DNA from 2 places in the uncultured Oscillibacter sp. genome. Region 2 is predicted to be linked to the other one. Evidence: riboswitches for the same ligand, from Rfam matches in the RefSeq annotation. Region 2 holds a riboswitch; the other holds the start of a gene.

Region 1 (10,697 bases), on a different contig from region 2:
GCCGCCGCGCAAAGCCTTGGCTTTCAGTCCCTTCGTCACTTGCAAAGGGAAAGGGGGCTTGTTAGAATATTTGAGGGGCGGACAGGCTAAGCGGTCAAGCCCCTTCCCGATATTGAAAACTGATGATACTGATGATGAGGTGCGTATGTATCAAACCGTGATTTTCGACCTGGACGGGACCCTTTTGGACACCATCGAGGACCTGGCCGCCGCGGGGAACTGGGTCTGCCGCCGCAACGGCTGGCCGGAGCACTCCCTGGAGGCGTTCAAGGCCATGGTGGGCCACGGCATCCCCAACCTGGTTTCCAAATTTTCCCCCGAGGGCTGCAAGAGCCCCCTGATTCTGGTGAACACCCTCGCCCAGTTCAGTGAGTACTACGGGGAGCACAACATGGACGCCACCGCGCCCTATCCCGGCGTCCCGGAGCTTTTGGAGCGGCTGAAAGCCGCCGGAGTCCGGATGGCCGTCTACTCCAACAAGGCGGACAGCTTCAGCCGGGAGATCGTGGAGCACTACCTGCCCGGCTTTTTCCGGCTGGTCCGGGGAAAGGTGGACGGCGTGCCTGTGAAGCCGGACCCGGCGGGGCTTCGCGGCGTCATGAAGGAGCTGGGCGCGGAGCCGGAAACCACCCTCTTCGTGGGGGACAGCGCAACAGACATCCACACCGGCCATAACGCGGGATTGAAGGCCTGCGGAGTCACCTGGGGCTTCCGCCCCCGGGCCTCCCTGGAGGAGGCCGGGGCGGACCGTTTGGCGGACACCGTGGAGGAGCTGGAAGCCGCCGTTTTGGAGGGGCCATGGTCCTGAGCTTTGAACAGGCGGGGGACCTGCTGGACACGCTGGCGGAGTCCTTCCCGGAGGCCCTTTTCGACGGGCTCAACGGCGGCGTGAACTTCCAGGAGGAGGCCGTGCCGGACCAGGAGTTTCCCAAGGGGCAGGTATACATCCTGGGGGAGTATTGCGACGATCTGCTGGGACGGTATATCAACCTCTACTATGGCTCCTTCGCCGCCATGGCGGAAAACGAGGACTGGACCGAAGAGGAGTGGGAGCAAGAGCTCCGGCAGACCCTCTCCCACGAGCTGACCCACCACATGGAGGGCCGGAGCGGCCTGCACGCCCTGGACGACAAGGACGAGGCGGAGATGGCCGCCTGGCAGGAGGAATACGGGGAGAGCGATTCCTGAAAAAACCGGAAGGGGAGGCCCCTTCCGGTTTTTTGCCGCTATTTCGTGGGAAAGCCGAACTGCTTTCGCATATCGAAGAGGAACCGCAGGAAGCTCTCCGGGTAGGGAATGAAGGCTCCCCGGCCCAGCATGTCCAAAATTTCCTCCAGAGAGGCCCAGCGGACGGCCTGCACCTCTTCTTCCTGGAGGGTCAGGCCCTCTATGGAGAGGTCCTTTGTGAGGATGTAAAAATCGTCAAAGCCGCCGTCGAAGTTCACCGTCACCGAGGGCCGGAGGCCGCTCAGGTCCAGGGAAACGCCCAGCTCCTCCCGGACTTCCCGCTCCGCCCCCCGGCGGCTGGTCTCCCCGGCGTCCACGCCGCCGCCTACGGACACGTCCCAGAGGTTCGGGAAGATGAATTTTGACCGGGTCCGCTGCTGGATCAGCAGCCGCCCCCGGCGGTCAAAGACGCAGACATGGACCACCAGCCGCAGCTCGCCGGGGCCCTTGGGGACGCTTCGCTCCGCCGTCTTCCCCAGGGGGAGGCGGTTTTCATCGTATAAGTCTACCAGTTCCATAGCGCCCTCCCTTACTGCTTCGCCGCCGTCTTGTAGTCCCCGCCGGGGCGGTAGAAGGGGCAGGCGGTGTTGGTCCCCTTCAAAAAGCGTTCCATCTCGTCCTCGTCCAGGTCCATGGTGCAGACGAAGGCTTCCAGCTCCTCGTCGTAGTCATAGCAGACACAGTCCTCGCAGATACTGCTCACGCGCATCACCTCTTAGAGGATGATAGCATAAATCCCGTCCACATCCAAGCGTTTTTTTATGACCAGCTCCTCCAAGACCTCCCGGCTCTCCGGCGGCGCGGCCCAGCACAGGCCGCATCCGGCGGTGACGCTCCTAGGCACGGGAATCAGCCGCCCGGGAAGGCCCTCCGCGCTGCAGGCGGCCTCCATGGCCATGGCCCCCGCCGTGGTGCGGAAGGTCACCACGCACTTCTCGGTTTTTTGCCTCATCCTTCCAGCGCCTCCCGGGCCAGGACCCGGACCGCCTCCGCGGCGGCGGCGGTCTCCTCCTCCGTGTTGAAGTACGACCAGGAGAACCGGACGGCCCCCTGCTCCTCCGTCCCCAGGGTACGGTGGAGCCGGGGGGCGCAGTGGGCCCCGGGGCGGGTGGCAATGCCAAAGCGCTCCGCCAGCTCGTCGGAGACTTCGGCGGAATCAAAATCCCCGATGTTCAGCGTCACGACAGGGGCCCGGACCGGGGCGGAGAAATCCCCGTAGACCGTTACCCCCGGCAGATCCCGGACCGCCTTATAAAACCGGCGGGCCAGGGCGTCCTCATGGGCGTGGATGCGCGCAATGCCGGTTTCCGACAGGAAGTCCAAAGCGGCGCTCAGCCCCGCCAGGCCGTGGCCGTTGAGGGTCCCGGCCTCTAATCGGGTGGGATACTCGCCGGGCTGGGCCTCGGAGTAGCTCTGTACCCCGGTGCCCCCCACGGTGAAGGGGCGGACCTCCAGCCCCTCCCGGAGGCACAGCCCCCCGGTGCCCTGAGGGCCCATCAGGCTCTTGTGGCCGGTGAAGCACACCACGTCGATGCCCATTGCCGACATGTCGATGGGGAGGACTCCCGCCGTCTGGGAGGCGTCCAGGATAAAAAGGAGGCCGTGCTTCCGGGCGAAGCGGCCCACCCGGGCGATATCCACCGCGTCCCCCGTCAGGTTGGAGGCGTGGGTGCAGACGATGGCCTTTGTTTCCGGACGGAGAAGGCGTTCAAACCCGCAGTAGTCCAGCCGCCCCCGGCTGTCCGCCGGGACGAAATCCACCGCCGCCCCCGCGTCCCGGAGGCGGTACAGGGGCCGGAGGACGGAATTGTGTTCCAGGTCCGTGGAAATCACATGGTCCCCCGGCCTCAGCAGGCCGCAGACGGCGATGTTCAGCGCCTGGGTAGAATTCTGGGTGAAGCAGACATGGTCCGCCCGGGGACAGCCCAGCAGGGCGGCGATTTTTTCCCGGGTTTCGTAGATGGCCCGGGCGGCGGACAAGGCCCCCTGGTGCCCCCCCCGGCCGCAGTTTCCGTAGGAGGACAGGGCTTCCAGCACGGCTTGGGCCACGGCGGGGGGCTTGGTCCGGGTGGTGGCGGCGTTGTCCAGGTAGATCACGGCTTGACCACCTGGCCCGCCCCCGCCAGCTTCTCCACGATGGAGTACATATTGGTCACGCTCCCCACGGCCAGCTCCTCCGTCAGTCCATAGTGGTTCAGGCAGGTGCCGCAGGTAAGAATTTCCACTCCCTGGGCCTCCAGGCTTTTCAGGTCCTCCAGAGAGCTGGAGCCCTTACAGGTGAGACGGGCTCCGCCGTTGTAGAAGAGCATGGTCTTCGGCAGCGCGGGAAGCTGGCCCACGGCGAAGAGGAAGCCCTTCATCAGCACCGCGCCCAGCTCGTCGCTGCCATGGCCCATGACGGCGCTGTCCACCGCCACCACCAGATCCCCCCTCTGGTCCGGGGCGCAGGACAGGGGCGGCTCCTCCAGGGGGGCCTCTCCGGCGGGGGCCGTCACCTCCATGGAGACTACAAATTCCTTCGCGCCCAGCTTCTCGGATTTGGCTTCCAGCTTGTGCCCGGCGGCCATCCGGGTCAGGTTCTGCACGGCGATTTCATTGTCCACATGGACCTCCAAAATCCCGGGCTCGGTCATCCCCCGCAGGGCCCGGGTGGCTTTTACCACTGGAATGGGGCACTGCTCGCCCACGGCGTTCACAACGATTTTTCCCATAGAGATACCTCCGTATGATGGTTGTCCCCTCCATTGTACCGCCGGAGGCGGCGGAAGGCAAGGGCTGTTTTTTAGAAAGAATATCGCGGGATTTGGGGAAACTTCTTGACAGGGCGGGAAGGGGACGGATACAATAGAAAAATCAGATTTTAAAAGATGCGAGGTCGTTTTATGAAAACACCCTTTGTCACAAAGGACCGGCTGGAGTCCATTGCCGCCCAATATCCCACGCCCTTCCACATCTACGACGAGAAGGGCATCCGGGAGAACGCCCGGCGGCTAAAGGCCGCTTTCGCCTGGAATCCCGGCTTCCGGGAGTACTTCGCCGTGAAGGCCACGCCGACCCCCGCCATTTTAAAAATCCTTCATGAGGAGGGCTGCGGCTGCGACTGCTCGTCCCTGGCGGAGCTGGCCCTGGCGGAGCGCTGCGGCGTCACCGGGGAGGCGGGGATTATGTTTTCCTCCAACAACACCACGGAAGAGGAGTTCCAAGCCGCCTGCCGCCTGGGGGGCGTTGTCAACCTGGACGACATCACCCTCATCGACACCCTGACGAAGGCTGTGGGGAAGGTGCCGGAGAAGATTTGCTGCCGCTATAACCCCGGCGGGGTCTTCACCCTGGGGGAGAGCCGGGACGGCGTGCAGGTGATGGACACCCCCGGCGACGCGAAGTACGGCATGACCCGGCCCCAGCTGGCGGAGGCGTTCCGGCGGCTGAGGGAGCTGGGGGCCAAGGAGTTCGGCATTCACGCCTTCCTGGCCTCCAACACACTGTCCAACGACTATTACCCCGCCCTGGCCCGCATCCTCTTCCAATTGGCGGCGGAGCTCCAGGCGGAGACGGGGTGCCGGGTCACCTTCATCAACCTCTCCGGCGGCGTGGGGGTGCCCTACCGCCCGGAGGAGCCGGAAAACGACATTGCCGTTATTGGAGAGGGCGTGCGCAAGGCTTACGAGGAGATTCTGGTCCCCGCCGGGATGGACGGCGTGGCCCTGTATACGGAGCTGGGCCGCTACATGCTGGCCCCTTACGGGCACCTGGTCACCCGGGCCATTCATGAAAAGCACATTTACAAGGAGTATATCGGGGTGGACGCCTGTGCCTGCAACCTGATGCGCCCGGCCATGTACGGGGCCTACCACCATATCACGGTGATGGGGAAGGAGAACGCCCCCTGCGACCACAAATACGACGTGGCGGGAAGCCTCTGCGAGAACAACGACAAGTTTGCCGTGGACCGGATGCTGCCCAAGGTGGACCGGGGAGATCTGCTGGTGATCCACGACGCGGGGGCCCACGGGTTTTCCATGGGCTACAACTACAACGGCAAGCTCCGCTCGGCGGAGCTGCTCCTCCGGGAGGACGGCGGCGTGGACCTCATCCGCCGGGCGGAGACGCTGGAGGACTATTTCGCGACCTTGATTTGGTGAGAAAAACCGCCTGGGAAGCAGCTTCCCAGGCGGTTTCTTTGGCTTTAGAGTTTTCGGAGCGCGTCCACCAGGGCCGTCTTGCCCTCGGTTTTCTCGTCCTTCATCTTGATAACCCGGGCGGGGCTTCCCGCCACCACGGCGTTTTCCGGCACGTCCTCAATGACCACGGCCCCGGCGGCCACCACGGCGTTTTTGCCGATGCGGACCCCCTCAATAACCACGGCGTTCGCCCCTACCAGCACGCCGTCCTCCACGACGACGGGGGTGGCGGAAGCGGGCTCCACCACGCCGGCCAGCACGGCCCCCGCGCCGATGTGGCAGCGGGCCCCCACCGTGGCCCGTCCGCCCAGCACGGCCCCCATGTCGATCATGGTGCCCGGGCCCACCACCGCGCCGATGTTGATAACGGCCCCCATCATAATGACGGCCCCTTCGCCGATTTCCACCTTCTCCCGGATGACGGCGCCGGGCTCGATACGGGCTTTTACCCCCTTCAAATCCAGCAGGGGCACGCCGGAGTTCCGGCGGTCGTTCTCAATGACAAGGTCGGCGATCTTCTCCCGGCTGGCCTCCAGAATGGGGCCCAGCTCCGCCCAGTCGCCGAAGACGGTGAAGCTGTTTTGACCGCCGAAGACCTTGGCAGATCCAAAGTCCACGGGAGCGGTGGTGTTCACATAGAGCTTGACCGGGGTCTTCTTTTCCGAGTTCGCGATATAGTCGATGATCTCCTGTGCGTTCATAAAGAATCCTCCATAAAGATGCGGCTGCGCTGCCGTCGCAGGGGCTGGGTTAACCACTGCATGACGCAGCAAGATAACGTTTTTTTACGTTTCTTTCAAGAAAAGTAACTCACTCTCCAAACAGGATTTTTTGCAGGTCGTATACCCCGTTGGGCTTCCCCGGCAGCAGCCGGGCCATGTGCAGCGCGCCGTTGACGAAGATTTGACGGCTGGCGGCCCGGTGGGTGAACTCCAGCTCCTCGTCGGGGCCGAAGAAGTGGACGGTATGGGTCCCCGCCACGGTGCCGCCCCGGAGGGCGTGGACGCCGATTTCCTCCTTCCGCCGCTGGCCGGTGTTTCCCTCCCGGCCATAGACCGGGGTCAGGGCGCGGGCGGGGTCGATGGCCTCCAGCAGCAGCTTGGCGGTGCCGCTGGGAGCGTCGGCCTTCTGGTTGTGGTGGGTTTCCGTCAGCTCGATGTCAAAGTCCGGCCTCAACACCCCGGAGACTGCCGCCAGGGCCCGGTAGAGGACGGCCACGCCCAGGGAGTAGTTGGCGGACCAGAGCACCGGGGCAAACGCGCCCAGGCTCTCCAGCAGGGCGTGGTCCGTCTGGGAGAGGCCGGTGGTGCCGGAGAGCAGGGGCGTGCCGGTCCGGCGGACATAGGACGCCACCTCCGGCAGGGAGCCGGGCCGGGAGAAGTCGATGACCACGTCGGCCGCTTTTCCGAGCTTGCCCAGCTGGTCGATGTCGTTGATGTCAAAGGCGGCCTGAATCTCGTCTCCGGCGGCCTGGGCCGTCTCCCGGATGAGGGAGCCCATTTTCCCCCGGCCGATCAAAATATAGTTCACAGCAGACCCGCCTCCTCCAGCATGGCCCGGAGGGCCGCCTGATGCTCGCCGCTCATCTCGCACAAGGGAAGGCGCATGGGCCCCGCGTTCAGGCCCATCATGTTCATGGCGGACTTGACGGGGATGGGGTTGACCTCCATGAAGAGGCCGTTCATCAGCTTCAGGTATTTCAGGTGGTTTTCCAGGGCCCGGGCCTGGTTTCCCCCGGCGTAGTCCGCCACAATCTGGCGGCACATGCCGGGCATCACGTTGGCGAAGACGGAGATGACGCCGCTTCCGCCGATGCTCATCAGGGGCAGGGTGATGTCGTCGTTGCCGGAGTAGAGGGCAAAGTCCGGCCCCACGCAGTGGGCGATTTTCATGGCGTAGGACATATCCCCGCTGGCCTCCTTGATGCCGCAGATCTGGGGGTGCCTGCTGAGCGTTTCCACCACGGAGACGGGGATGGAGCAGCCTGTGCGGCCGGGCACGTTGTACAGAAGGCAGGGAATCTTTACCTTATCCGCCGTCTCGGCGAAGTGGCGGACCATGCCTTCGGGGTTGGCCTTGTTGTAGTAGGGGGCGATGAGCAGCAGGGCGTCGGCCCCCATGTCCTGGTACTCCACGCTCTTTTCGATTTGAGTGGCGGTGCAGTTGGAGCCGCTGCCCACGATGACGGGTACCCGGCCGTTTACCACCTTGACGGTGTGGGCCACCACGGAGGCGTCCTCCTCATGGCTCATGGTGGGGTACTCGCCGGTGGTGCCCAGGGTGAGGATGCCGTCGGTCCCGGCGGCGATCTGCCGCTCCAAAAGGCCGGTGAGCACGTCGAAGTTGACGCTTCCGTCCTGGCGGAAGGGGGTAATCATGGCGACGATGGAGCCGGTGGGGTTGTTGAATTTCATTTGAATGCCCTCCAGTTTTGTATAGAGTCGGGGATGGGAAATCGTATAAAAAAGCCGGTAGAGGCCGCGCTCCTACCGACAGGCTCCACGCCGAAAACGGCGGTTCTGTAAGCGGATAGCGCCCCCGCGGCTTTGAGCCGCGGACAGTCCCGGAGGTTTTTCCCCCGGGCCCATCCTCCGCCCACGCCTGGGCGGAAGATTCGGCGGAGCTGCCTCCCTCGCGTTCCCAGCCTGCCGGCTCCCGCGACCTCATCGTCTCCGCGCCTCTATCTCATTTTTGGCTATCATATCATCTTCCAAACCCGGTTGCAAGGGGGAAGGCGCAAAAAGTCCTTGTGGAAACCGACGAAAACGCCGCCGCCCCTTGCCGGGAAGCGCCGGAACGTGCTATATTGTGGTTTGCTGAATAAAACGCAAGGAGGCCCCGCTATGCAGCCTGTAGTTGAATACCGCCGCGCCCTGCACCGCATCCCCGAGCTGGACGACCGTCTGCCGGAGACCTGCGCCTACGTTCATTCTGCCCTGGCCAGCTTTGAGATGGAGGCGTTTTCTCCCATTCCCTCCAGCGTCTGCGCCTATCTGGACGCCGGGAAGGCCGAAACCGTGGCCTTCCGGGCGGACATGGACGCCCTGCCCGTTGAGGAGGCCACCGGCCTGGATTTCTCCTCTGAAAACTCCGGGGCCATGCACGCCTGCGGCCATGATGGGAACACCGCCATGGCCCTGGCCCTGGCGGAGTACGCCGCCGCCCGCCGGGCGGAGCTGCCCCGGAACGTCCTCTTTCTCTTCCAGCCCTCCGAGGAGACCACCGGTGGGGCGGAAAAGCTCTGTGATACCGGAATCCTGGAACGGTACCGTGCCGCCCGGGTCTTCGCCATGCACCTGTGGCCCAAGCTGGAGCAGGGACGGGTTTACTGCCGCCCCGGCCCCATCATGGCCCGGTCCAACGAGGTGACGGTGCGCCTCACCGGGAAGAGCGTCCACATCGGCAAGGCGGCGGAGGGCGTCGACGCCCTGGCGGCGGGGGCGGAGTACCTCCTGCGGGCCTATGAGATGGCAAAGGCCCTGCCGGGGGAGGAGCCGGTGGTGCTGCGCTTTGGAAAGATGGTCTCCGGCACGGTCCGCAACGCCGTCAGCGGCAGGACGGTGCTGGAGGGGAGCCTGCGCACCTTCCGGGACGAGGCCCAGGCCCTCTGCCGCCAAAGGCTGGAGGAGATCGGCCGGGAGGTCGCGGCGGAAACCGGCTGCGGCGTAGAGGTTCATCTAAGCCAGGGCTACCCCGCCGTCTGGAACCACGAGGGGCTTTACGAGATGGTCCGCGCCGGGCTGGGGGAGCACGCCCCCTTGCCGCTGGCGGCCCCCACGCTGACGGCGGAGGACTTCTCCTTCTACCAGCGGCGGGTTCCGGGCCTGTTCTTCCTGCTGGGCGTGGGGGATACGCCGGAGCTCCACTCCCCCGAGTTCTGCTTCGACGATGAGACGGTCCTGCCCCAGGGCGTGGAGTTCCTGAAGCGGCTGCTCCTGCTGGAATGACGCAGGGGCCACTTGCAAATGGGAAAAAACGGGGTATAATAGAAAGGGAAACCATATTTTAGGAGGAACGCTCCTTATGCGAAGACCAAATGCCGTGCAGACCCTCGCCCTGGGCTTCGCCCTCCTGATTTTGACGGGGGCGTGCCTGCTGTCCCTGCCCATCGCCTCCCGAAGCGGGGAGGGCATTCCCTGGACCAGCGCCGTGTTTACCGCCGCGTCGGCCTCCTGCGTCACGGGACTGACGGTGTACGACACCGCCACTCAGTTCAGCGCCTTCGGCCAGGCGGTCCTGCTGCTGCTCATCCAAATCGGGGGCCTGGGCTTTGTGACGGCCTCCCTCCCGGCGGCGCTGCTGGCCCGGCGGCGGGTGGGACTGCGGCAGCGGGCCCTGCTCCAGGACAGCGTGGGGGCCTTGCAGTTGGGGGGCGTTGTCCGCCTGGCCCGGCGGGCCCTGCTGGTGACGGTTATGTGCGAGGGCCTGGGAGCCCTATTGCTGGCCCTCTGGTTCTGCCCCCGGTACGGCTTGGGAAAGGGGCTGTGGATGGCGGTGTTTCACGCCGTCTCCGCCTTTTGCAACGCGGGCTTTGACCTTCTGGGCACCGGCGCGTCCATCACCACGGAGGCGGGAGAGCCCCTTTTAAACCTCGTGCTGATGGCTTTGATCATCTGCGGGGGCCTGGGCTTTTTGGTGTGGGACGACATCCTGACCCACGGGCGGCGTTTCCGCTGCTGGCGGCTTCACTCCAAAATCGCCTTTACGGTGACGCTGCTCCTCTTTGCCGGGGGCGGGATTGCCTTTTGGTTTTTGGAGGCGGACCACGCCTTCGCCGGGGCGGACGGCCCCACCCGGGCGCTGATGGCGGCGTTCCAGTCGGTGACGGCCCGGACGGCGGGCTTCGCCTCGGTGGACCAGTCCTCCCTGAGCCAGGGGGGCGTGCTTTTGATGCTGGCTTTGATGTTTGTGGGCGCGGCCTCCGGCTCTACGGGAGGTGGCGTAAAGGTGAACACCTTCGCGGTGCTGGCCCTGGGGGTCCGGGCCCGGATCTGGCGGCAGGGCGACGTGAACGTCTTCCGCCGCCGCCTGGACGAGGGGGACATCCACAAGGCCTACTCCACCGCCGGCATCTACCTTTTCGGGGCCCTGTGCGGCTGCATGGTGCTGTGCGTCCAGGGCGCGGGCCTGGTGGACGCGCTGTACGAGACTTTTTCCGCCATGAGCACCGTGGGCCTCAGCCGGAACCTGACGGGCTCGCTGCCGCTTCTTTCCAAGTGGACGGTGATTTTGATGATGTTCGCCGGACGGGTGGGCAGCATGTCCGTTGCCATGGCGGTGACAAAGGGG
Region 2 (10,697 bases):
CCGGCTGAACGCCGTCAACGCCCTGGAGGACATCCTGATCGCCACCCGCCACGGCGGCACGGCGGTTCGCAAGGGGGACAAGCTGGCGGGAACGCGGGTGATCCCCCTGGTCATTGAGGAGGAGAAGCTCCGCCGGGCGGAGGACGCCGCCGGGGACCGGCCCCTGCTGGAGCTGCGTCCCTGGAAGCTGAAAACCGCCGCCGTCGTCGCCACGGGCAGCGAGGTGGCCAAGGGCCTGATTCAAGACGCCTTTACCCCGGTGGTGGAGCGGAAGCTGGCGGCGTTCGGCATCGAAACCATCGAGCGCCGGACGCCGGGGGACGGCGTCGAGGCGGTGAAAGACGCCATTTTGGAGGTCAAGGCCGCCCGCCCGGACCTGATTCTCTGCACCGGCGGCATGAGCGTGGACCCTGACGACAACACCCCCGGGGCCGTGAAGCGCAGCGGGGCGGATATTGTGGCCTACGGCGCGCCCGTCCTGCCGGGGGCCATGTTCCTGCTGGGGTATTTTAAGGACGGAACCCCTATCCTGGGCCTTCCCGGCTGCGTCATGTACGCCAAGCGGACCATCTTCGACCTGGTCCTGCCCAAGATCGCCGCCGGGGTCCCCATTGCCCGGAAGGACCTCACCTCCCTGGGCGAAGGCGGGCTGTGCCTGGGCTGCGAGGTCTGCACCTACCCCAACTGCGGGTTTGGGAAGTAGCCCCAGGGGGCGCCGCCCCTGGACCCCGCCGCCTTTGAAAAGGCGGGCGAAACTTTTATTCCGCGTGATAGGAAGAGGAGAACAACGATGAAACGAGGATGGATCCTGATTTTGACCCTGGCTCTGTCCCTGACCGCCTGCGGCGGTTCCAAGAACAGCGGCGCGGAGCTGACCGTCTTTGCCGCCGCCTCCTTGCAGGAGACCCTGACGGAGATCGGCGAGAACTACCAAAGGGAACACCCCGGCGTCACTCTGGTATTCAACTTCGATTCCTCCGGCACGCTGAAAACACAGATTGAAGAGGGTGCGGACTGCGATATTTTCATCTCCGCCGGGCAGAAGCAGATGAACCAGCTGGACGCCGCCGCCGCTTCCGCCGTCAATGCCGATGCCCCGGACGAAAACGCGGAAGACAGCCTGGATTTTATTGCCTCCAATACCCGCTTCAATCTTCTGGAGAACAAGGTCGCCCTGGTGGTCCCGGAGGGAAATCCGGCGGGCATTCAAAACTTTGACGGTTTGAAAGCCGCCCTGGAAGCCGGAGACGTCCTCCTGGCCATGGGGAACGAGGACGTCCCCGTGGGACAGTACACCCAGAAGATTTTCGCCTATTTCGGGCTGGATGAGGCGGCCCTCAACGCCGCCGGGGTTTTGACCTACGGCTCCAACGTCAAGGAGGTCACCACCCAGGTATCCGAGGGGACGGTGGACTGCGGGATCATCTACGGGACCGATGCGTTTTCCGCCGGACTCACGGTGGTGGACACCGCTACGGCGGAGATGTGCGGGCAGGTCATCTACCCCGCCGCCGCGCTGAAAAACAGCAAATCCCCCGAAGAGGCCCAGGCCTTCCTGGACTACCTCCGCACCCCCGCCGCCGGGGCCGTGCTGGAGGCCGTGGGCTTCACGCCTCTGGGATAACAAAAGCGGGAGGGCCCCTATGGACTGGTTTCCCCTTTACAACTCCATCCGCATCGCCGCCGTTTCCACGGTGCTGGTGTTCTTCCTGGGCGTCTTCGCCGCTCAGGTCATCGCCCGCGCCCCCCGGCTGGTAAAGGGCGTGCTGGACGTGGTCCTCACCCTGCCCCTGGTGCTGCCCCCCACGGTGGTGGGCTGGCTGCTGCTGCTGGCCCTGGGGCCCCGGCGGCCCCTGGGGAGCTGGTTTCTGGAAGCCTTCGGCCTCCGGCTGGCCATGACCTGGCAGTCCGGCGTCTTTGCCGCTGTGGCGGTGAGCTTCCCCCTGATGTACCGCACCGCCCGGGGGGCCTTCGAGTCCTTTGACCAGACCCTGGCCCAGGCGGGCCGGACCCTGGGACTCAGCAATTTCTATATCTTCTGGCGGGTCCAGATGCCCGTCTGCCGCCAGGGCATTCTGGCGGGGACGGTGCTGGCCTTCGCCCGGGCCCTGGGGGAGTACGGGGCCACGTCCATGCTGGCGGGCTACACCCCCGGCCGCACCGCCACCGTCTCCACCACCGTCTATCAGCTCTGGCGCACCGGGCAGGACGCCCTGGCCTTTCGCTGGGTGCTGGTGAACCTGGGGATCTCCGCCGCCGTGCTGCTGGCGGTAAACCTGCTGGAGCGAAAGGAGGGGCGCTCATGGCCCTGACCGCCCGGATACAAAAGCGTTACGGGGACTTCCTCCTGGACGTGGATTTCACAGCAGAGGACGGAGCGGCCCTGGCCCTGCTGGGGGCCTCCGGCTGCGGGAAGAGCGCCACCCTCAAATGTATCGCCGGCATCGACCGGCCGGACCGGGGGCGGATTGCGCTGGACGGACGGGTCCTTTTTGACAGCGCGGCGGGAGTGAACCTCCCGCCCCAGCAGCGCCGGGTGGGCTTCCTCTTTCAAAGCTACGCCCTGTTTCCCCACATGACGGTGGAGCGGAACGTGGCCGTCTGCCTGGGCCGCATGGACAAGCGGCGGCGCCGTGAGCGGACGGCGGAGCTGCTGGCCCTTTTGCATCTGGAGGATCAGGCGGGCCTCTATCCCCGGCAGCTCTCCGGGGGGCAGCAGCAGCGGGCGGCCCTGGCCCGCATTCTGGCGGCGGAGCCTGGGGTTTTGCTGCTGGACGAGCCCTTTTCCGCCCTGGACGGCTTTTTGAAATGGCAGCTGGAGCAGGAGCTCCGGGAGGTTCTGGAGCGCTTCCCAGGCCCCGCCGTCTGGGTCAGCCACGACCGGGGGGAGGTTTACCGGAACTGCTCCCGGGTCTGCGTGCTGGAGGACGGGAAGTCCGCTCCGGCAGCGTCCATGGCGGAGCTGATGGCAAACCCCGGCACCGTCGCCGCCGCGCGGCTCTCCGGGTGCAAAAACTTCGCCCCTGTCCGCCCCGGCCCCGCCCCGGGGCTGGTGGAGGTTCCGGCCTGGGGGCTGGTCCTTCGCGCCCCCTGGCGGGAGGGAGCCGCGGCCTTAGGCCTCCGGGCTGACCGCGTCCGCCCGGAGGAGGCGGGGGCGGTCAACGCCTTCCCCTGTCAAGTCGTCCGGGTAACGGAGGACGTGTCTTCCGTGTTCGCCGCCCTCCGCCCGGAGGCGGCTTCCCCCGGGGCCCCGCCCCTCTGGATGGAGCTGGCAAAAGACGCCTGGGCCGCCCTGCCGGACCGGGAGCGCCTTTGGGCGGCGGTCCGCCCGGAGGACCTGATGTTATTGAAATAGGAGGAGATTTCATTTGTATACCGCCGCCGTCCTCACCGTCAGCGACCGGAGCTTCCGGGGCCAGCGCCCCGACGAAGCGGGCCCGCTGGTATGCTCCCTGCTGGAGGAGGCAGGGTATTCCATTCTGGAAACCGGCGTCGTCCCCGATGAGCAGCCGGACATTGAAGCCGCCCTCGTCCGCCTGGCGGACCAAACCGGGGCCGCCCTGGTGGTGACCACCGGGGGCACCGGCTTCTCCCCCCGGGACGTGACCCCGGAGGCCACCCTGGCCGTCTGCGAGCGTCTGACCCCCGGCATCCCGGAGGCCATGCGGGCCGCGTCCCTGGCCATCACCCCCCGGGCGATACTCTCCCGGGCGGCGGCGGGCATCCGGGGCGGGACCCTCATTATCAACCTCCCCGGCAGCCCCAAGGCGGCCCGGGAAAACCTGGAAGCGGTGCTGCCCGCCTTGGAGCACGGCTTGAAGATGCTTCTGGGCGGGCCCGCCGATTGTACCTCCGCCTTTTCGTGAAAAGAATCCTCCCGCCCAAGGGGCGGGAGGATTCTTTCTATACTTTATAAATGTGATGGGCAGCTATGCCCCGCCTTCCCGGCGGCCTCCCGCCGGAGGGCCCGCTCATAGATCAGCTCCCCGGTGATGCTGACGGCGATTTCCTCCGGCGTCACCGCCTTGATGGCGGTACCGATGGGGGTGTGGACCCGCCGGGTGGCCTCCTCCGAAATGCCCGCCTCCCGGAGCTTTCCGTTGACATAAGCGGTCTTCGTCCGGGAGCCCATGACCCCCACGTAGCGAAGGGGCCGCCGGAGGAGCTGCTCCTCCACCTCGAAGTCATGGCTGTGGCCGCTGGTCATGACCACGGCGTAGTCCTCCGCCGTCAGCTCCAATCCTCCGGCGATATCCGTATACGCATGGCACACCACCGCCTCCGCCTCCGGGAAGCGCTCTTTACAGGCAAACTCTGGCCTGTCGTCGAACACTGCCACCCGGAAGCCCACGCTCCGCAGAACCGGAACCAGTGCCAAGGCACAGTGCCCGCCGCCAAAGATCACCACCCGTTCCCCCACCGGCAGAGGGAAGGTTAACCGTTCCCCGTCCCAGACGGGACCTGCGGGGCCCGCCTCCAGCAGGGCCGGGTCCGCCCCGGCCTCCAGGGCCAGCCAGCCGCTCCGGTGGGCCTCCAGCCGCTTTAAAACCTCTTGGGCCACGCTCCGCCAGCTCCCGTTGTCACGGGGAATGCGCTGGAAGAGCACGGTCTGCTCTCCGCCGCAGACGGAATCCAATTCCCCGCCGTGGCGGAGCTCCAGGCGGCGGACGGCGGACCGCCCCTCACGCAGCAGCTCCGCCGCGAAAGTCAGGGCCTGGGCCTCCCCCGGTCCGCCGCCGATGGTCCCGGCCATCAGGCCCTCCCGGCCCGCCAAAAGCTGGGACCCGGCCCCCCGGGGGGTGGACCCCTGAGCCAAGACCACCGTCACCAGCACGGCGTCCTCCCCCCGGTCCAGCAGGGCCAGCAGATTTTCAAAGATCATGCGCATAAGGGCGCTCCTTTCTTAATGAGAGGGAAATCCGGGGCCTACCGGCTTTCCAGGTTCCCGGAAAGCACCATCTCCCGGGTCAGCGGCGTACCATCCGGCAGCCCCACCGTAATGGAGTGCCGCAGAGATCCGCCGCGTTCGTCCTCCTGCGCCTCATGGCTGTAGTGCACGGAGACGCTGTGGACCGGGGTCCTGGGGGATAAGTCCTCATAGAGCGCCATGGCTTGTTCCGCCATGGCCTCCCGCATGGCCGCTTCCTCCGGGACCGGGGTGCTGTTCCTGTCCCCGAAGTCGATGCGGATCTCCACCACCGGCGCGGCCTCCCTTCCGCTCTCCCGTCAGCCTCCCGCCAGAAGCGGATACGCTGCCCAGGACAGCGCGTATAAGATGTAGACATGAGCGGGGTAGAAGGCGTAAAAGAAAGCCTTCGGCCCCCGGCCCCGTTTTCCATTGTAACACAGCATCAAAGCCACCGCAAGGGCCCCGTACCACTCGTAGGCGGTGGTAAACATCATGGTCCAGTGAAACTCCGGGGATTGGAACAGCAAAAGCAGGGGAAGCAGGAAGGAAAACACCATGGTTCCCGCCACGAAAGCCCCGGCCTGGACCCTCCGGTTCCGGCGGAACGCATAGAGAAGCACGCCTGTTGCAATGACGGAAATGCTGGCGTCCGGGTTGCTGTTCCACATGGGCAGGAGGGTATAGCCCAGGGCGAGCAGGGGCATCTGGAGGGCGGGCACGCCCCGCATCAGAAGCCCCGCCAGAATGGGCCACGCCAGGGGCAGGACCACCGCCGCCAGCCCCGGGCCCCAGCGCTTTTCCCCCAGCCAGTCGATCCCCTGAAAAACCACCATTAAAATAGCAAAGGAGGTCATCATGCCGTTCATGGGATAGAATCCGTCGGGCCGGATCGGAAGAAGGCCGCATAGCATCAAAAGCAGCAGGCCGGACATCAGAAGGTGGATTGCGTATACTTTCATGAAGTACCGCCTTCGGTCATGCGTATGGGAAAATCCCTCCACCAGGCAGAACAGGAACAGCGGCGCGGCCAGCCGCCCCGCCATGCTGAACCACTCCGGCACCCGTCCTGTGTAAGCGAAGAAATAGTGAATGTGGTCTAGGACCATCAAAATCAGGGCAATCCATTTCAGCCCTGTGGAGCTGAGGCCCCTTGTTCGTATACTCTCCATGCGCGTGCTTCCTTTCATTTTGTATTATTGAGTTGGTGTATTGCTATAATAATACAGTCATAAAAGAAAGTCAACCCCAAAAAGGCCCGCGCCCGGTCGAGGACCGGGCGCGGGCAGAAGGAAGGTGGAGTTCCTTCCGGGGGCCGGCTTAGTTTGCGCCGGGATTTTTGGAGCGGATCACAAACAGCGCGCCGATCATCAGCACGATGCCGATGGGCAGGCCCAGCAGGCCCGGGGCCCCCATGCTCACCAGGATGCCCGCGATGAGGTAGGTGACGCCGGACACCACCGCGCAGGTGATGGCGTAAGGCAATTGTGTGGACACATGGTTTACGTGGTCGCACTGGGCGCCCGCGGAGGCCATGATGGTGGTGTCGGAGATGGGGGAGCAGTGGTCACCGCAGACCGCGCCCGCCATGCAGGCGGAGATGCAGACGATGGCCATGGGGTTGTCCATGGAGAAGACGTTCTGCACGATGGGAATCAGGATGCCGAAGGTGCCCCAGGAGGTGCCGGTGGCGAAGGCCAGCAGGCAGCCGATGGCGAACACGATCAGAGGCAGGATCATCTGGAGGCCGCCGGCGGAGGTCCGGACGAAGTCCCGGACGAAGAATTTCGCGCCCAGGGAGTCCGTCATGTTCTTCAGGCTCCAGGCGAAGGTGAGGATCATGATGGCGGGGACCATGGCCTTGAAGCCCTCGGGGATGCAGCCCATCATTTCCTTGAAGCTCATGGAGCGGCGGATGAGGTAATAAACCAGGGTGAACACCAGGGCAAAGGCAGAGCCCAGCATCAAGCCCACGGAGGCGTCGGAGTTGGAGAAGGCGGTGATAAAGCCCTCGCCGTCAAAGAAGCCGCCGGAGTAAATCATGCCGATGACGCAGCAGATGATGAGGACCACCACGGGGAGCACCAGGTCCAGCACCCGGCCCTTGTCCTCGGGCGCGTCGTCCTCCGCCCCGGCGTAGGGGTTGGAGCCGGAGAAGAGGTCGCCCTTTTCGATGGCGTTTTTCTCATACTTCGCCATGGGGCCGAACTCGGCCTTCATAAGGATCATGCCCACCATCATGACGATGGTCAGCAGGGCGTAGTAGTTATAGGGGATGGCCCGGAGGAAGAGGTTAAAGCCCTGGCCGTCCTCGGCAAAGCCGGCGACAGCCGCGGCCCAGGAGCTGATGGGGGCGATAATGCAAATCGGGGCGGCGGTGGCGTCGATGATGTAGGCAAGCTTTGCCCGGGAGATGTTGTGCTTGTCCGTAATGGGCCGCATGACGCTGCCCACGGTGAGGCAGTTGAAGTAGTCGTCGATGAAAATCAGCACGCCCAGAAGCACGGAGGCCAGCTGGGCCCCGACGCGGCTTTTAATATGGTCCTTAGCCCAGCGGCCGAAGGCGGCGGAGCCGCCCGCCTTGTTCATCAGGCACACCATGGAGCCCAGGATAATCAGGAAGATCAGGATGCCCATGTTGTAGGAATCGGTGACGGAGGCCACGATGCCGTCGTTGAACACATGGAGGATGGTGGCCTCAAAGGCGAAGCTGGAGTACAGCAGGCCGCCCACCAGGATCCCTAAAAACAGGGAGGAGTAGACCTCCTTGGTAATCAGCGCCAGGGCGATGGCGATGATGGGGGGAATCAAGGACCAGAAGGTGTTGTAGAAGGGGCTGGGGGACTCCACATAGCCCACATAGCCGCTGTCCGCGCAGGTTTCGCAGGAAACGGCCTCCCCCTCGCCGGAAAGGACGACGCCGGAGGTTCCGCAGTCGGGACACTCAATGTACTTCGTGCCCGCCAGTTCCGTTGGGTCCTCCCCGGCGGCAAGGGCAGGTACGGTCATGGCCGCGCACAGCAGCATTACAACCGCCAGCAGAGGCAAAAACCGTCTTCTCAGGGTTCTCATAGCACTCTCTCCTAAATGAAAATAAAGTCATGACAGCTCGTCATGACTTCAACCCGTACACACTTTCGGATGAATCCACGACAGCGCTCCACCTCCGAAGAGGTGACAGTCCGGGGGATGTTCTCCCCGCGGCCCGGCTCCGGCTCCCTCAGGGGGGAGGGCGAAGCCTCGGCGGAAGCCCCTTTCCCCCTCCCCGGCTCCTGAACCTCTGGGGAGGCGTACTCTTGACGTCCGCGCCTCTATCATGCTGGCCCCTATTATAGTAGCCTGTCCCGAAATGTCAACCACTTTTCAGAAAATTTTTCCGCCCTTTTGGCCGGGAGGTCCCTGAAACCGGGATCTTTCGGCGGGGATCTCCCGCCCCCTCCCCGGACGGGCCGCCCGCCTTTGCGCACTTTGACCAGCCTCCGCCCCGGCCTCCCCGGCTCTGTCGGGCAAAACGACGATTTTTGGAAAAGCGTTTGACATGGGCCGAGGAGGTGCTACAATAAGGAAATGCGCAGTCTGCGCAGCAAAAAAACGCAAAGCCCCAAGGAGGCGAAAAGGATGAAGTTTTCCAGCAAATGCGAGGCGTGCAGCCTCTCTCCCATTCGGAAATTCCACCCCTATGTGGTGGCGGCGGAGGCAGCCGGGCGGCGCGTCCTCCATCTGAACATCGGACAGCCCGACGTGGAGACCCCCCAGGCATTCTTTGACGCCGTGCGGGGCTTTCAAAATTCCGTTCTGGCCTACGCGCCCGCCGGTGGCGTGGACACGTACTTAGAGGCCGTGCGGAATTATTACCAGAGCTTCGGCGTCTCCCTGGCTCCGGAGGATATTCTGGCTACTTACGGCGGCAGCGAGGCCCTTCAGCTCACCGCCGCCTGCATCCTGGACGACGGGGACGAGGTTTTGATCCCCGAGCCCTTCTATCCCAACTACGACACCTTCATCGGCGTCACCGGCGGGAAAATCGTGCCCATCCCCACCACGGCGGAAGAGGGCTACCGCTTCGCCAGCCGGGAGAAAATCGAGCCCCTCATCACCCCCCGCACCAAGGCCGTCATGATCACCAACCCCGGCAACCCCACCGGCGCGGTGCTCACCCGGGAGGAGCAGCGCCTCCTGGTGGACATCTGCAAGGAGCACGGCCTCTTCCTGGTCAGCGACGAGGTCTACCGGGAGATCATCTACTCCGGGGAACCCCTCAGCTCCCTGCTGAAGTTCGAGGACGCGGCGGAGAACATCATCGTCACCGACTCCATCTCCAAGCGCTTTTCCTCCTGCGGCGCCCGGGTGGGCGCGCTGATCTCCCGGAACCGGCACTTTATGGAGCTGGCCATGAAGATCTGCCAGGGCCGCCTCTGCGCCGCCACGCTGGACCAGCTCGGCGCCGCCGCCCTCTACCAAACCATGACGCCGGAATACCTGGCCTCCGTCCGGGACGAGTACGGCCGGAGGAAGGACGCTTTGGTTGCGGCCCTCTCCAAGCTCCCCGGCGTCACCCACAGCTCCCCGGAGGGCGCGTTCTACGTCATGGCCACCCTCCCCGTGGACGACGCGGAAAAGCTCCAGTACTTCCTCCTTCAGGAGTTTGAGGACCAGGGCGAAACCGTCATGTACGCCCCCGGCGAGGGCTTCTACGCCACCCCCGGCAAGGGGAAAAACGAGGTCCGCATCGCCTACGTCACGCAGCCCAAGGAGCTAACCCGGGCCATCGAGCTGCTGGGCCTGGGCATCGAGGCGTACAACCGGAAAAACGGCAGGTAAGCGGGGGGGCCCTTCATGATTCGCCATATCGTCATGTGGAAATTCCGCCCCGGCACCGAGGCGGAACAGGAACAGTTCCTCGGCGGCCTCCGGGCCCTGCAAGGGGTTGTCCCCCAGCTTCTTCAAAGCGAGGTCGCCCGAAACGTGGGGGCCAGGAATTACGACGCCGTGCTGGTCAGCGAGTTTAACAGCCTGGAGGACCTGGAAGCCTATAAGAACGACCCCCGGCACAAGGCGGTCTCCGCCCTGTGCAAGTCCATCCGGGAGGACCGGGTGGCGGTGGACTACGAGGTTTTATAAAGTCTCGACATCAATGCCGCCGTATCTATAAAGAGCCGCGCCGTGAAATCACGGCGCGGCTCTTTTCAATTTGCAAGAAGCTCAGCGTCTGCGCCGCAGGGCTTCCAGGTCTCCCGCCTGGATGGCCCGGAGGCTTTTCGAGAGCTTTTCCAGGGGCCAGTCCCACCACCGCAGCTCCAAAAGCGCGTCGATGGTCTCCTGGTCAAACCGCCGCCGGATAGGCCTGGCGGGAACGCCGCCCACGATGGTATAGGGCGGCACATCCCTGGTCACCACGGACCGGGCCGCCACGATGGCCCCGTCCCCGATGGTGACGCCGGAGAGGATCACCGCTTCATAGCCGATCCACACGTCGTTCCCGATTACGATATTCCCCCGGTGGTCCCAGGCCTCCGTCACCTCCATCCCGTGGCCCCACTCCTCGTAGAAGATGGGAAACACATAGGTGGACAGGGAACCCAGGGCATGGTTGGCGCTGTTCATCAAAAACCGCGCCCCGCAGGCGATGGAACAGAACTTCCCAATCACCAGCCGGTCGCCGTTGACGGGGTAGTGGTACAGCACGTTGTTCTTTTGAAAGTCCCTGGGATCGCGGGCAAAATCGTTGTAGATTGTAAAATCGCCAATTTCAATTCTTGGATTCTGGACGGCGTTTTTCAGATAGATGGTT

Evidence for each region. A riboswitch is a leader RNA that binds a small molecule or an ion and turns the genes downstream of it on or off. The one in region 2 is predicted to bind lysine.
Region 1: another riboswitch for lysine. It lies ahead of dapA (4-hydroxy-tetrahydrodipicolinate synthase); the one in region 2 lies ahead of Q1M04_RS11960 (Na+/H+ antiporter NhaC family protein).

What each region holds. Positions count from the first base shown of each region.
Region 1 covers NZ_CATMPS010000017.1:20,634-31,330, reverse strand. The annotation lists gene Q1M04_RS09710 (HAD family hydrolase) at 146-808, shown strand; gene Q1M04_RS09705 (metallopeptidase family protein) at 799-1,188, shown strand; gene Q1M04_RS09700 (NUDIX domain-containing protein) at 1,227-1,745, opposite strand; gene Q1M04_RS09695 (DUF6472 family protein) at 1,757-1,936, opposite strand; gene Q1M04_RS09690 (DUF3343 domain-containing protein) at 1,943-2,179, opposite strand; gene Q1M04_RS09685 (aminotransferase class V-fold PLP-dependent enzyme) at 2,176-3,324, opposite strand; gene yedF (sulfurtransferase-like selenium metabolism protein YedF) at 3,321-3,938, opposite strand; gene Q1M04_RS09675 (diaminopimelate decarboxylase) at 4,110-5,369, shown strand; gene dapD (2,3,4,5-tetrahydropyridine-2,6-dicarboxylate N-acetyltransferase) at 5,414-6,109, opposite strand; gene dapB (4-hydroxy-tetrahydrodipicolinate reductase) at 6,219-6,938, opposite strand; gene dapA (4-hydroxy-tetrahydrodipicolinate synthase) at 6,935-7,822, opposite strand; lysine riboswitch at 7,931-8,099, opposite strand; gene Q1M04_RS09655 (M20 family metallopeptidase) at 8,252-9,355, shown strand; gene Q1M04_RS09650 (TrkH family potassium uptake protein) at 9,432-10,697, shown strand, end outside.
Region 2 covers NZ_CATMPS010000027.1:7,440-18,136, reverse strand. The annotation lists gene Q1M04_RS12000 (molybdopterin-binding protein) at 1-703, shown strand, start outside; gene modA (molybdate ABC transporter substrate-binding protein) at 791-1,624, shown strand; gene modB (molybdate ABC transporter permease subunit) at 1,644-2,312, shown strand; gene Q1M04_RS11985 (sulfate/molybdate ABC transporter ATP-binding protein) at 2,303-3,355, shown strand; gene Q1M04_RS11980 (molybdenum cofactor biosynthesis protein B) at 3,369-3,866, shown strand; gene Q1M04_RS11975 (XdhC family protein) at 3,911-4,888, opposite strand; gene Q1M04_RS11970 (hypothetical protein) at 4,927-5,199, opposite strand; gene Q1M04_RS11965 (TraX family protein) at 5,227-6,078, opposite strand; gene Q1M04_RS11960 (Na+/H+ antiporter NhaC family protein) at 6,227-7,978, opposite strand; lysine riboswitch at 8,052-8,228, opposite strand; gene Q1M04_RS11955 (pyridoxal phosphate-dependent aminotransferase) at 8,525-9,727, shown strand; gene Q1M04_RS11950 (Dabb family protein) at 9,743-10,027, shown strand; gene Q1M04_RS11945 (CatB-related O-acetyltransferase) at 10,109-10,697, opposite strand, start outside.